DNA from 2 places in the Candidatus Pantoea rara genome. Region 1 is predicted to be linked to the other one. Evidence: predicted binding sites of a transcription regulator. Region 1 holds the regulator's gene; the other holds the start of a gene.
The links. The regulator ArgR, encoded in region 1, controls arginine synthesis, uptake and breakdown. The targets are predictions, from matches to a motif close to ANTGAATAAAAATACANT.

Region 1 (5,852 bases):
ACACTGGGACAACTCGGCAAAGCGATGGCAATGATGTTCACCAGCCGTAACTCGGTGCTGCCGATTATTGGTGCGTTGCTGCTGGTCGGCTTCAGCATCAGTTCGCGCCGCCACTTCAACGCTTTCCTTGACCGTTCCGCCAGCAAAGTCGGCAAGGTCACTCAGGATCGTTTCCGCCTGACTATTCGTACCCTGTTCTGGTCGATCCTGGTGGCACTGCCGCTGCCGGTATTATGGGGTGCACTGGGTTATGGCCTGCAAAACGCCTGGCCCTACCCTATCGCCGTAGCGATTGGCGATGGCATCACCGCCACGCTGCCGCTGCTGTGGGCGTTTATGATTAGCGCTGCCTTTGCCCGTCCTAATGGCCTGTTCATTGTGCATTTCCGCTGGCCGCAGAATCGGGTGGCGCGCGCCATGCGCTACTACTCGCTGAGCATCGGATTGATTGTGCCGCTGATTATGCTGCTGATCGCCTTTGGCAATCTGGAAGATCGGCAGTTCTCCTCCTCACTGGGCCGTCTCTGTTTCATCCTGATTTGCGGGGCAATCAGTATTGTCACCGTGAGCCTGAAGCGTTCCGGGATTCCGCTCTATCTCGATAAAGAGGGGAATGGCGAGAACATGGTGAACCGGATGCTGTGGAACCTGATGATCGCCATGCCGCTGATGGCTGCCCTTGCCTCCGCCGTGGGCTATCTGGCTACCGCGCAGGCGCTGCTGGCGAGGCTGGAGACCTCCGTCGCCATCTGGTTCCTGCTGCTGGTTATCTATCACATTATCCGGCGCTGGATGCTGATTCAGCGTCGCCGTCTCGGCTTTGATCGCGCCCGTCAGCGCCGGGCCGACATGCTGGCTAACCGTGCGCGCAGTGAAGAAGAGAAAGAGCAAGGCTCTCTGAACACTGACGCGATTGAAATTGAAGAGCCGGTGATTGACCTGGATGCCATCAGTGCGCAGTCGCTGCGACTGGTACGTTCTATCCTGATGCTGATCGCCCTGGTCTCCGTGATTGTGCTGTGGTCCGAAATCCATTCGGCCTTTGGCTTCCTGGAGAATATTCAGCTGTGGGATGTCAGTACCTCCGTGCAGGGCGTGGAATCTATTCAGCCCATCACCCTGGGGTCGGTGCTGATCGCTATTCTGGTGTTTATTATTACCACCCAGCTGGTACGCAATATGCCCGCACTGCTTGAGCTGGCGCTACTGCAGCATCTTAATCTGACGCCCGGTACCGGTTACGCCATCACGACCCTGACTAAATATCTGCTGCTGCTGATTGGCGGGCTGATTGGATTCTCAATGATTGGTATTGAGTGGTCGAAGCTGCAGTGGCTGGTTGCCGCACTGGGTGTGGGACTGGGGTTTGGTTTGCAGGAGATTTTTGCCAACTTTATCTCCGGTCTGATTATCCTGTTCGAAAAGCCGATTCGTATCGGCGATACCGTGACGATCCGCGACCTGACCGGTAGCATCACGCGGATTAACACCCGCGCAACCACCATTACAGACTGGGACCGCAAAGAGATCATCGTGCCGAACAAGGCCTTTATCACCGAGCAGTTTATCAACTGGTCGCTGTCCGATTCCGTGACGCGCGTGGTGCTGACCATTCCGGCTCCCGCGAAAGTGAGCAGTGAACAGGTCACCACCATTCTGATTCAGGCGGCTGAACGCTGCAGCTATGTCCTGGACACGCCGCAACCGGAAGCCTTCCTGGTCGATCTGCAGCAGGGAATTCAGCTGTTTGAACTCCGTGTGCATGCCGCTGAGATGGGACACCGTATGCCGCTGCGTCACGAGCTGCATCAGTTGATTCTGAGCGGATTTGATCAGCACGGTATCGAGATGCCGTTCCCGCCTTTCCAGATGCGTATGGAGACCCTGGGCAAGAAGCTGCCTGCCAGCAACGGTACGCCCGCAGCCCGCGCTTACAAATCTGGCGGCCTGTAATGCAAAACGCCCGGCAAAGCCGGGCGTTATTTCAAGTCTGAGCCATCAGTTACTGCTTAACGAACTCTTCACCCTGAGCGATATCTTTCTTCAGCGTATCCAGCATGCCTGACAGCGCCTGCTGTTCGAAAGCGCTGAGCGTTCCAATCGGCTTGCGCTCAGCAATCCCGTTTTTACCCAGCAGCAGCGGCTGTGAGAAGAAGCGGGCATGTTCACCCTCACCTTCCACGTAAGCACACTCCACCACATTGGCCTCACCCTTCAGCGCACGAACCAGTGATAAACCGAAACGGGCGGCTGCCTGGCCCATCGACAGCGTGGCCGAACCGCCACCCGCTTTGGCTTCCACTACTTCGGTGCCGGCATTCTGAATGCGTTTGGTCAAATCGGCGACTTCCTGCTCGCTGAAGCTGACGCCTTTTACCTGCGATAGCAGCGGCAGAATGGTCACGCCAGAGTGGCCGCCAATCACAGGAACTTCTACCTGATCAGGTTGCTTTCCTTTCAGCGCCGCTACGAACGTATTGGCGCGGATGATATCCAGCGTAGTCACGCCGAACAGACGGTTTTTGTCGTAGACACCGTGCTTTTTCAGCACTTCTGCTGCGATGGCAACGGTGGTATTGACTGGATTGGTAATGACACCAATCAACGCCTTAGGCGCCGTGGTAGCGACCTGTTCGATCAGGTTGCGCACGATGCCCGCATTAACGTTAAACAGATCAGCACGATCCATACCCGGTTTACGTGCAACGCCTGCGGAAATCAGTACCACATCGGCACCCTTTAAAGCGGGTGTTGCGTCTTCTCCACTGAACCCCTCAATAGCCACTGCAGTAGGAATATGGCTGAGGTCAACGGCAACGCCTGGCGTAACCGGTGCGATGTCATACAGTGAGAGTTCTGAACCTGCGGGAAGCTGGGTTTTGAGCAGAAGTGCGAGCGCCTGGCCTATGCCGCCAGCGGCACCGAGAACGGCAACTTTCATTCTTAACTCCTTATTAAGGTGGGGCAGAGATGGGCCGAAATTCTATCTGTGTCAGACCTTAATCAACTGCTCAGGCGATGATAAATATCCGCTGTTAATTCTACGTGTTTTCACACTTAATCGCCGGATTCAAAAGTTACTTATCATTGCGCCTGAATGACCGACAACTTTGCCGTCGTCAGACAGAGAACGGCTACCAGCGTTTTCTGTTGCTATTTCTGTTACTACACCACCAATAATATAACAACTTTGCAACCTTCGCCTTCCGGCGCTGTGACGGAGGTTTTGGTCTGAGCGGATTTATTTGCTATTATCGCCGCCCGCTGGCCGCCCAAACTCTGCTCACCAATCGACCGATTGCATAAAAATGCATTTAAATGCATAATCACCACTCTGCCGCAGGCGGCTGCGCGGTTATTCTCTCTATTTATTGGTAACCTATGCGAAACCCATCGAAACAAGACGATCTGATCAAGGCTTTCAAAGCTTTATTAAAAGAAGAAAAATTCAGTTCCCAGGGCGAAATTGTTCAGGCACTTCAGGATGAAGGCTTTGAAAATATTAATCAGTCCAAAGTCTCGCGGATGCTGACCAAGTTTGGCGCGGTGCGCACCCGTAATGCCAGAATGGAGATGGTTTATTGCCTGCCCGCCGAGTTGGGTGTGCCGACCACCACCAGCCCGTTAAAAAACCTGGTACTGGATATCGACTACAACGATGCACTGGTCGTGATTCATACCAGTCCAGGTGCAGCACAGCTGATTGCTCGTATGCTGGATTCGCTGGGTAAGTCACACGGAATACTTGGCACCATTGCTGGTGATGACACGATTTTTATCACGCGTGCGCGCGACTTCACGGTTAAGCAGCTTCACAGCGCGATCCTCAACCTGTTTGAACAGGAACTCTGATCGCTGACTGACGGCCTGCTTTCACGCGCCAGGTCGTCTGTGTGTTCTCGTCCCTCAGCTTTGCGTCACTCTGCATCGCTGATTAGTCATTAATAAGCCTGCTTTCATGCATCTGACCATTGGTGAGATCGGTTACTCTGCTTAACCTTCTGCGCTATTTTACACTGCTTTACATCACTGATCCGGCACCATTGCCCGGATCCAGATCAAACTCCAGTCCGATACACCCTCTACTTTCGCACTAAACGTTAAAGTGATCTATCTCACTGTTTTTTTGATTAAAAACAGACCAAAGGCTATTTTTTATACTGCTTTTATAACGTTAAGTTATTAAAAGTAGCCATAAGGATAAGGAATCACGAGAAAACATTATTAGCGGGGTATTAATTTCTATCGTTATTAGTTCTATACTTCTTTTCGTGATGCAAATCACACTAACTAAAAAGATAAAAATAGACGACGAGGAAATACCTATGAACATTAAAACTACCATCGCTGCTTTTAGCATTCTCTCTGCCCTATCATTTGGTGCTGTGGCAGCAGAATCTATCGATGCTTCTCAGGCACAGGATCTGCAGGCTGTCGGCACCATCAGTGTCAGCGGCGTATCTGGTTCACCCATGGATATAAAGCAGAAACTCAGCGATAAAGCCGATCAACAGGGCGCAAAAGCCTATCGCGTGATTGAGGCTTATAACAACGGCAATTATCACGCTACCGCCGCACTGTACAACTAAGATCTGGCCCATTAATGCCATCGGCTCTCTGTCTGACGCGCCTTTTTCGCTCCGGAGAGCTGAAGTAAACATTTCAGGAGATTTGACCATGAAAATGAAATTAGCGATTGCCGCACTGAGTCTGGCATCCCTGTTCTCAGCAGGCGCCAGTGCCGCAAGCCTGGTATCCAATGAACAGGCACAGAGTCTGCAGCCAATGAATCAGACTATCAGCATTGGTGGCCGTAACGGCGACCAGACGCATATCCGTCAGGTGCTGTCAGAGAAAGCTGATGCACAGGGCGCAAGCCATTATCGCATCATCGAAAACAACCAGGACAACACCTGGCATGTTACCGCTGAGCTTTATAAATAATTAACCGTCATCACGCCTGAATGGCGCATGACAAATATCGACGACCCGCCTTTACGAATAACCGCAGGTTGTTGAACGTATTGAGGAGATAACCATGAATATCAAAACAACCATCGCTACAGTCAGTCTGCTTTCCGTTATGGCGTTCGGCGCATCAGCCGCACAACTGGTAACCGGCGATCAGACTCAGAACCTGCAGCCTGCGGGCACCGTAAGCATCAGTGGAATCGCGGGAGCGCCAATGGATTACCGTGCTGAGCTTTCACAGAAAGCGGATGAACAGGGTGCCAGCGCCTATAAAGTGATCGAAGCACGCACCGGCGACAACTATCACATCACTGCACAGCTTTATAAATAATTCCTCGTCAGATTTATGACGAACCCTTTGGCCCCGCTCGTCGGGGCCTTTTTTCATCTGACGTTTTATCTGACATTAAAGTGCAGCCGACCCTCCAGTTCTTCTTCCGCTTCGTCAAATAACAGAATAAGCGCGCCGTAGCGCCGTCGTTGTCCCCTGCCCAGATTGACGAACTCAATCTCCAGCGGCATAGGTAATAGATCGCCCGTCACCACGTCCCATAATCCATCCAGATCACAGATGCGGCGCTCCTCCAGCGCAAATCGCTCGGCAAACTGGCGGAAGAAATGGGCCTGGTCGACAATTTCATTAAAATCAAAGCGCTCGATTTTCATGCTGACGGCTCCCATGCTCCGTCTACGGGCGACCTTCGCCGCCCGACTGTGTCCGCTAGCTCAAACCGCCTAAGTGCAGCGTTTTGACCTCCAGATACTCTTCCATCCCGAGTACCGAACCTTCGCGGCCCAGACCCGACTCTTTCACACCACCAAACGGTGCCAGCTCGGTTGAAACAGCACATTCGTTAATGCCGATCATGCCGCTTTCCAGC
Region 2 (5,852 bases), 930 kb from region 1:
CAAAGGCTACACCGTTTCCGATCCCCAGCTCGATCAGCTGTTTGAGCTTTACAGTGCCGAACAGAGCGCCTACTGGATTGTTGAGTATCAGGGCAAGGTGGTGGGCGGCGGGGGTGTTGCACCTCTCGCCTGCAGCGCGCCCGATATCTGCGAACTGCAAAAGATGTACTTTCTGCCAGAGGTGCGCGGCCAGGGTCTGGCACGCGAACTGGCGCTGCGGGCGATGGAACATGCGCGCAGCCACGGCTTCCGTCGCTGCTATCTGGAAACCACCGCCAGCCTGACGCGGGCCATTAAACTCTATGAGTCGCTGGGCTTTGAGCATATCGATAGCGTGATGGGCTGCACCGGCCATGTCGACTGTGAAGTGCGGATGCTGAAACTACTGTGATAAAGGGGCTGGCAGCCCCCATTGTTATTACGGGTTCAGAACGCCGGTACGCCGCTGTGAAAACGTAATTCGTTGTCAGGTTCGCTGATTAAGCGCCCTTCTGTCACACCGATCGCCTGCACCCGTGGCGCGATATCTTTGGCGGCAATCTGCGCAGCCAGTGTTAAATAGTCCTGATAATGCCGCGCCTCTGAGCGCAACAGCGACTGATAGAACTTCGCCAGTTCATCATCAAGATACGGTGCCAGACTGGCGAAGCGCTCACAGGAGCGTGCTTCGATGTAAGCGCCACAAATTAACTTATCTACCAGCGTTTCCGGTTCATGCGTGGTGACTTCACGCAGCAGCGATTTAGCATAGCGGCTGGAGGTGATCTTCTGATAGACCAGCCCGCGCGACTGCATAATTTCCCATACCTGATAGAAGTGATGCAGCTCCTCTTTAATCAGCAGCACCATCTTCTCCACCAGCTCATCCGCCCACGGCAACGCATTGCGCACGATGATGCGTTTGGTCAGGTTCTTATGGGCGTTGATAAAGTCGCTGTCGCCATCTTCGCGGAAGATAAAATCTTCATAGGGTTTCAGCCAAGCCAGAATAGCGTCACCGCTGGGTTTGTCAGCGACATATTTGCGAATCAACCACACGGCGGTCTGCGCGGCTTTTAGCTCACACACCAGATGGTCGGTTAACAGCAACGTCAGATTTTCCGGCTTGCGCGCCTCATCAATCCAGGCCTGTGGCGTGCGGCAGTGCAGAAACTGGTAGATCGGTTCGAGTAAGGGTGCGTAGTTCATGATGTCAAAACGAGGCTGGAAAAGAAGAGAGGCGGAGCATCCTCCGCCCTGCGCAACTTAGTGGCGAATGCCATTATCATCTTCGTCTTCACCGTCGATGGCGTCTTCGTCATCTTCATCTTCGGCATCGGGATCTTCGAAATAGGTTCCCCATCCGTCGTAATCGACGTTGTATTTGCCAATCAGGTTCACCAGCTGCTCGACCTGTACATCGATCAGCTCAGGCTTCAGCGCAGATTCACTGATGATGTCGACGCACATGACAGTGGTGCCATCTTCCAGCTCCAGCTCTTCCGGCTCGGTCACTTCATAACCCAGCTTGAAGGCGTCAACCGCGGCTTTTTCCAGCGAATCAAAATTATTGCATGAGAGATGGTGTTCGATGGTGTAGAGCGCATCAGGATCGCTGCCATCCTCCAGCAGCTCTTCGATAATCTGCCGTGTCTCTTCCTGCTGCTCTTCCAGTAATGCTTCATATGCCATGACGATGTCCTCTCTGAGTTCGGCAATAATCAATTATTTTCCCACACTGCCTGTCGCGCCACTACACAAAACGAAAAGTTTATTAGCCTTACACTTGAAAATGAATATTCATACGGTTAAATTGAATTTTAATTCATTTTTATGATTACCGGAGTGTTGTATGAGTCAGCTGTATCAGCGCCATTTCCTCAGGCTTCTGGATTTTACCCCCGCCGAAATTGATCACCTGCTCTCCCTGTCCGCTGAATTAAAACAGGCGAAAAAAAGCGCCAGCGAAGTGCAGTATCTGAAAGGTAAAAACATCGCGCTCATCTTCGAAAAAGACTCGACCCGTACCCGATGCTCTTTCGAAGTTGCCGCTTACGATCAGGGCGCGAACGTCACCTATTTAGGTCCAAGTGGCAGTCAGATTGGCCATAAGGAGTCGATGCGCGACACCGCGCGGGTACTGGGCCGGATGTACGATGGCATTCAGTATCGCGGTTATGGTCAGGAACTGGTAGAGACGCTGGCAGAACACGCCGGTGTGCCAGTGTGGAACGGCCTGACCACCGAGTTTCATCCGACCCAGTTGCTGGCGGACCTGCTGACCATGCAGGAACATCTGCCGGGCAAAAAGTTGAGTGAGATGACGCTGGTTTATGTGGGTGATGCGCGCAACAACATGGGTAACACCATGCTGGAAGCGGCCGCACAGGTAGGTTTGGATCTGCGCCTGGTGGCACCGAAGAGCTGCTGGCCAGAGGACGAACTGGTGGCGCAGTGCCGTGACGCCGCGCAGCAGACCGGCGGCAAAATCACCCTCACCGAAAACATTACCGATGGCGTGAAAGGCGCTGACTTTATCTACACCGACGTCTGGGTGTCGATGGGCGAAGCCAAAGCGGTCTGGGCCGAGCGTATCGCCCTGCTGCGTGACTATCAGGTTAACCGCGCGATGCTCGATCTGACCGGCAACCCGCAGGTGAAGTTTCTGCACTGTCTGCCCGCGTTCCACGACGATCAGACCACGCTCGGTCAGCAGATGGCTGAGCAGTACGATCTGCCCAACGGCATGGAAGTGAGCAACGAGGTGTTTGAGTCGCCGCACAGCATTGTGTTCGACCAGGCCGAGAACCGGATGCACACCATCAAAGCGGTGATGGTCGCCACGCTGGGCCAGCGCTGATGTGAACGTGGTGGGAGATAAAACACCCCAGTTTCTGATTAAGAAGCCAGTTCCACATCAGCTTTAATTTCGCTCAAGCCACCTCTCAAGGTGGCTTTTTCTGTTATAGGGAAAATGCGACTGGTTCTCAAAGATCTCAAAAAGATCATTTTCACCGGATTCATGGTTTATTGTTGAGCAGAATTCATGTCAGGGTCGATGAAGATTCGGATCATTTTGGCAACGAGCAAGAGGTAACACCCTCTCACTATAAATTTTTGTTATTCTTTTTTTAATATGGTCTACATCAACCTTAATACAAGCACACCCATAACCATAACCTCCATTCGTTTTAACATATTCTTTATCTGTAAAATCTTTTAAATTATCAATTCCATCAGAAAAAAAACCTCCCTGAGAAGATATATCCCAAATCCCATATTTATCAATTATCCATTGATTTCCTGGACTGGGGTTTTGTAGCCAGCCACATCTTAGCTCACTACTAACCGAACTTAAGCTAGTTGATAATAATAATAAAAAAAATAATTTAATTTTCACTTCAGCTTCCCTGAATCAAGCTTAGTAAGAAACTCGTTAGCAAATTCTTTTATTTGCTGCGCGTGATCCAGACCATTTATGCATTTTCTAGCATTAAAAAAATCAGATTCAATATCATTAATATAATTAGATAATTTCTTACCTGTAAAAACACCATTTTTGAAACCATCTATTAGAATAAACAAAGCGTTATTAGGTTCAAGTGCTTTGTCTGGCTGAGAAAATAAATCAACACCCAGTTTTTCTGAATAGGCTTTATAATTGTAATCCCATGTAATTTGAACATACCCTCGTCCATAGTAGGGATAATAGCGATAGTGTTTTCTTCGATACTCATCAGTTGAAGTATGTCCTATCCAGTCTCCCTCCCTTACGGGCTGAAATGTATCTCTAGTCTCTCTTTTGACCGTAGCTAAAATATATGCGAGCTGTGAATGGAGATTTAATCCTTGTTTTCTGCTTTCTTCGATAATTGCGTGAATAGTGCCTTCTCTTGTGGAAAAATCATATTCATTAACCTTTATTGCATCAAGAAACACAATCGGATGCATATGCCACAGCGCATCACTACTGCGGATCTCCGGTACCTCTTTCATCCACACCAGCGCGTTGATGAAATCGCGGTTATATAACGCCAAATCCGGGTATTTCTTCGCCTGCTCAGCCAGCGCGGCCTGCCACAGGGCCGACATCCCGTCCTTCAGCCACTCGCTGTGGTGCTTCACTACCAGACGCTCTACCTGATACCGGATGTGCGGCTGGCTGTTGTGCAGAAACCGCCACAGTTCACCGGCGTCAATCACCCCGTCCCGGTTCGCATCCATCTGCTTCACCAGCTTCTGATACCTTTCGGTATAGCTGGCTGAGTACATGTCACGCGTTTCACCCTGGGCCAGTGCCTCAAGCCGCCCGAACACCTGACGCAGCCAGCCCTCTTTCGGGGTCTGGAAAATACTCTGCGGCGCGTTCTCCTGCTCCAGCGGCATAAAGCCCCGCTTTTCAAGCTCAAACTGATTCACCTTCTCTACGTCTTCCGCCGCCATCCATGCGAGTTCACCGGGGATGTGGTACCAGCTTTTTCCGTCCGCTTCCATCCTGCGGCACTCACCTTCCGGCGTGTAGTGCTCCGCGATACTGGGTGACGGGTCACCATCCACGCCGGCCACAATGAACCTCTTTTCCCTTTCCCGGTACATCCAGCGCGTCCTGCCCGCCAGCGTATGCAGCTCCGCCGTCCCGGTTGTTACTCCGGCCGCATTTGCCAGGAAGCTTTTCATGCGCGCGTCCTGGCTGAACACCTCAAGATGGCAGAAGTGCTCCGGGGCACCGTGCGGCCGCTCACACAGGCCCAGGTGACCGACAACCTCTCCCGCCTTTACCACCGGAGCATCCTCCCCGGAAACCGTCACCACCTGATTAAATACGCCGTGCTTACGGGCGGCCTGCATCCAGGCCGGCAGGGCATCCTCATGCCGCTTCACGAACCTGGCCAGCCCCGAAATCCAGCCGGACTCTCCGGCAGATAACCCGCTCTTTGCCCCTTCGGGTACCGACACCACGGACACGAAGATAAACGGAGCCGGCCTGCCTTTAAGCAGAAAAGTGGCCTCCTGCTTAACTTCCACCACGGTACCGCGCGGCAGCGTGGTGTGCGTATCCTGCGGCACCTCGTAGTTACGCCGCACATCGGACGGAACGCTGATGCCCTCCGTCAGCCCGCCGCGCATCCAGCCCGGAAACGTGTTGTCCTGGCGGATTTTCAGTGTGCCGGCGGTGACGGTTGCGGTCCGGACGCCGGTCACGCCGTACTCAGACAGCGGGGCAACCTGCATCCACAGGGTGTAGAAATCCAGCGCGTTATCGGGCCTGTCGCTGTCGGGGGTGCAGGTGGATTTGATAAGAAGAAAGGAGGAGCTGAATTTCAGCGTTCTTTTTCCAAACGCTGCGGTCTGATAATCATCGTTCAGCCGCCAGGCAACCGCGTGACCGTCCGTCATGGATTTCAGGCCGGAGCTGCCGGGTTTAAAGACGGCTTTGCCGGCAAAGCCGTCATACAGGTGGATGCCACCGTGCCAGTGCTCTGCCTGCTTCATCAACCAGTGTGTGTCTCCCCGGCTTCCCTGCATGGCAGCCATGAACTCCGCTGCCGAATGATAGCCGTCAACCGGCAGTACCATCTTCATCCCGTTCTCCCTGAACTTAGTATGGATATCTGCGCATCATACACTGCTCAGAACTTAACCCAAATATCCTCAGTTATTTGTTCACTGAAATGTTTGCCTGCAACGGAATATCAACGATTTTTTTAAGCTCCCCTTTAGTTCGCCAACGCTAATAACTTCACTTTGTCATTTCGCTACTAACTTCAGGCACTCGTCTGCCACACCCCTGAATAACCACTGAAGATGCACAGCCGTCAACGGTTTCGTTATGCTCCTTTTCCTCTTGCTGCGCCACCGTGAACGGGTATAAT

Region 2: the regulator ArgR is predicted to act here: its motif matches at 1,792-1,809, upstream of argF (ornithine carbamoyltransferase).

Annotation. Positions count from the first base shown of each region.
Region 1 covers NZ_CP194942.1:508,529-514,380, reverse strand. The annotation lists gene mscM (miniconductance mechanosensitive channel MscM) at 1-1,953, shown strand, start outside; gene mdh (malate dehydrogenase) at 2,003-2,941, opposite strand; gene argR (transcriptional regulator ArgR) at 3,382-3,852, shown strand; gene yhcN (peroxide/acid stress response protein YhcN) at 4,326-4,589, shown strand; gene ACR8BF_RS02470 (YdgH/BhsA/McbA-like domain containing protein) at 4,678-4,944, shown strand; gene yhcN (peroxide/acid stress response protein YhcN) at 5,039-5,302, shown strand; gene ACR8BF_RS02460 (barstar family protein) at 5,368-5,637, opposite strand; gene ACR8BF_RS02455 (NAD-dependent succinate-semialdehyde dehydrogenase) at 5,693-5,852, opposite strand, start outside.
Region 2 covers NZ_CP194942.1:3,504,189-3,510,040, forward strand. The annotation lists gene ACR8BF_RS16570 (GNAT family N-acetyltransferase) at 1-391, shown strand, start outside; gene miaE (tRNA isopentenyl-2-thiomethyl-A-37 hydroxylase MiaE) at 427-1,188, opposite strand; gene rraB (ribonuclease E inhibitor RraB) at 1,246-1,671, opposite strand; gene argF (ornithine carbamoyltransferase) at 1,832-2,839, shown strand; gene ACR8BF_RS16590 (DUF4087 domain-containing protein) at 3,029-3,379, opposite strand; gene ACR8BF_RS16595 (hypothetical protein) at 3,376-5,562, opposite strand.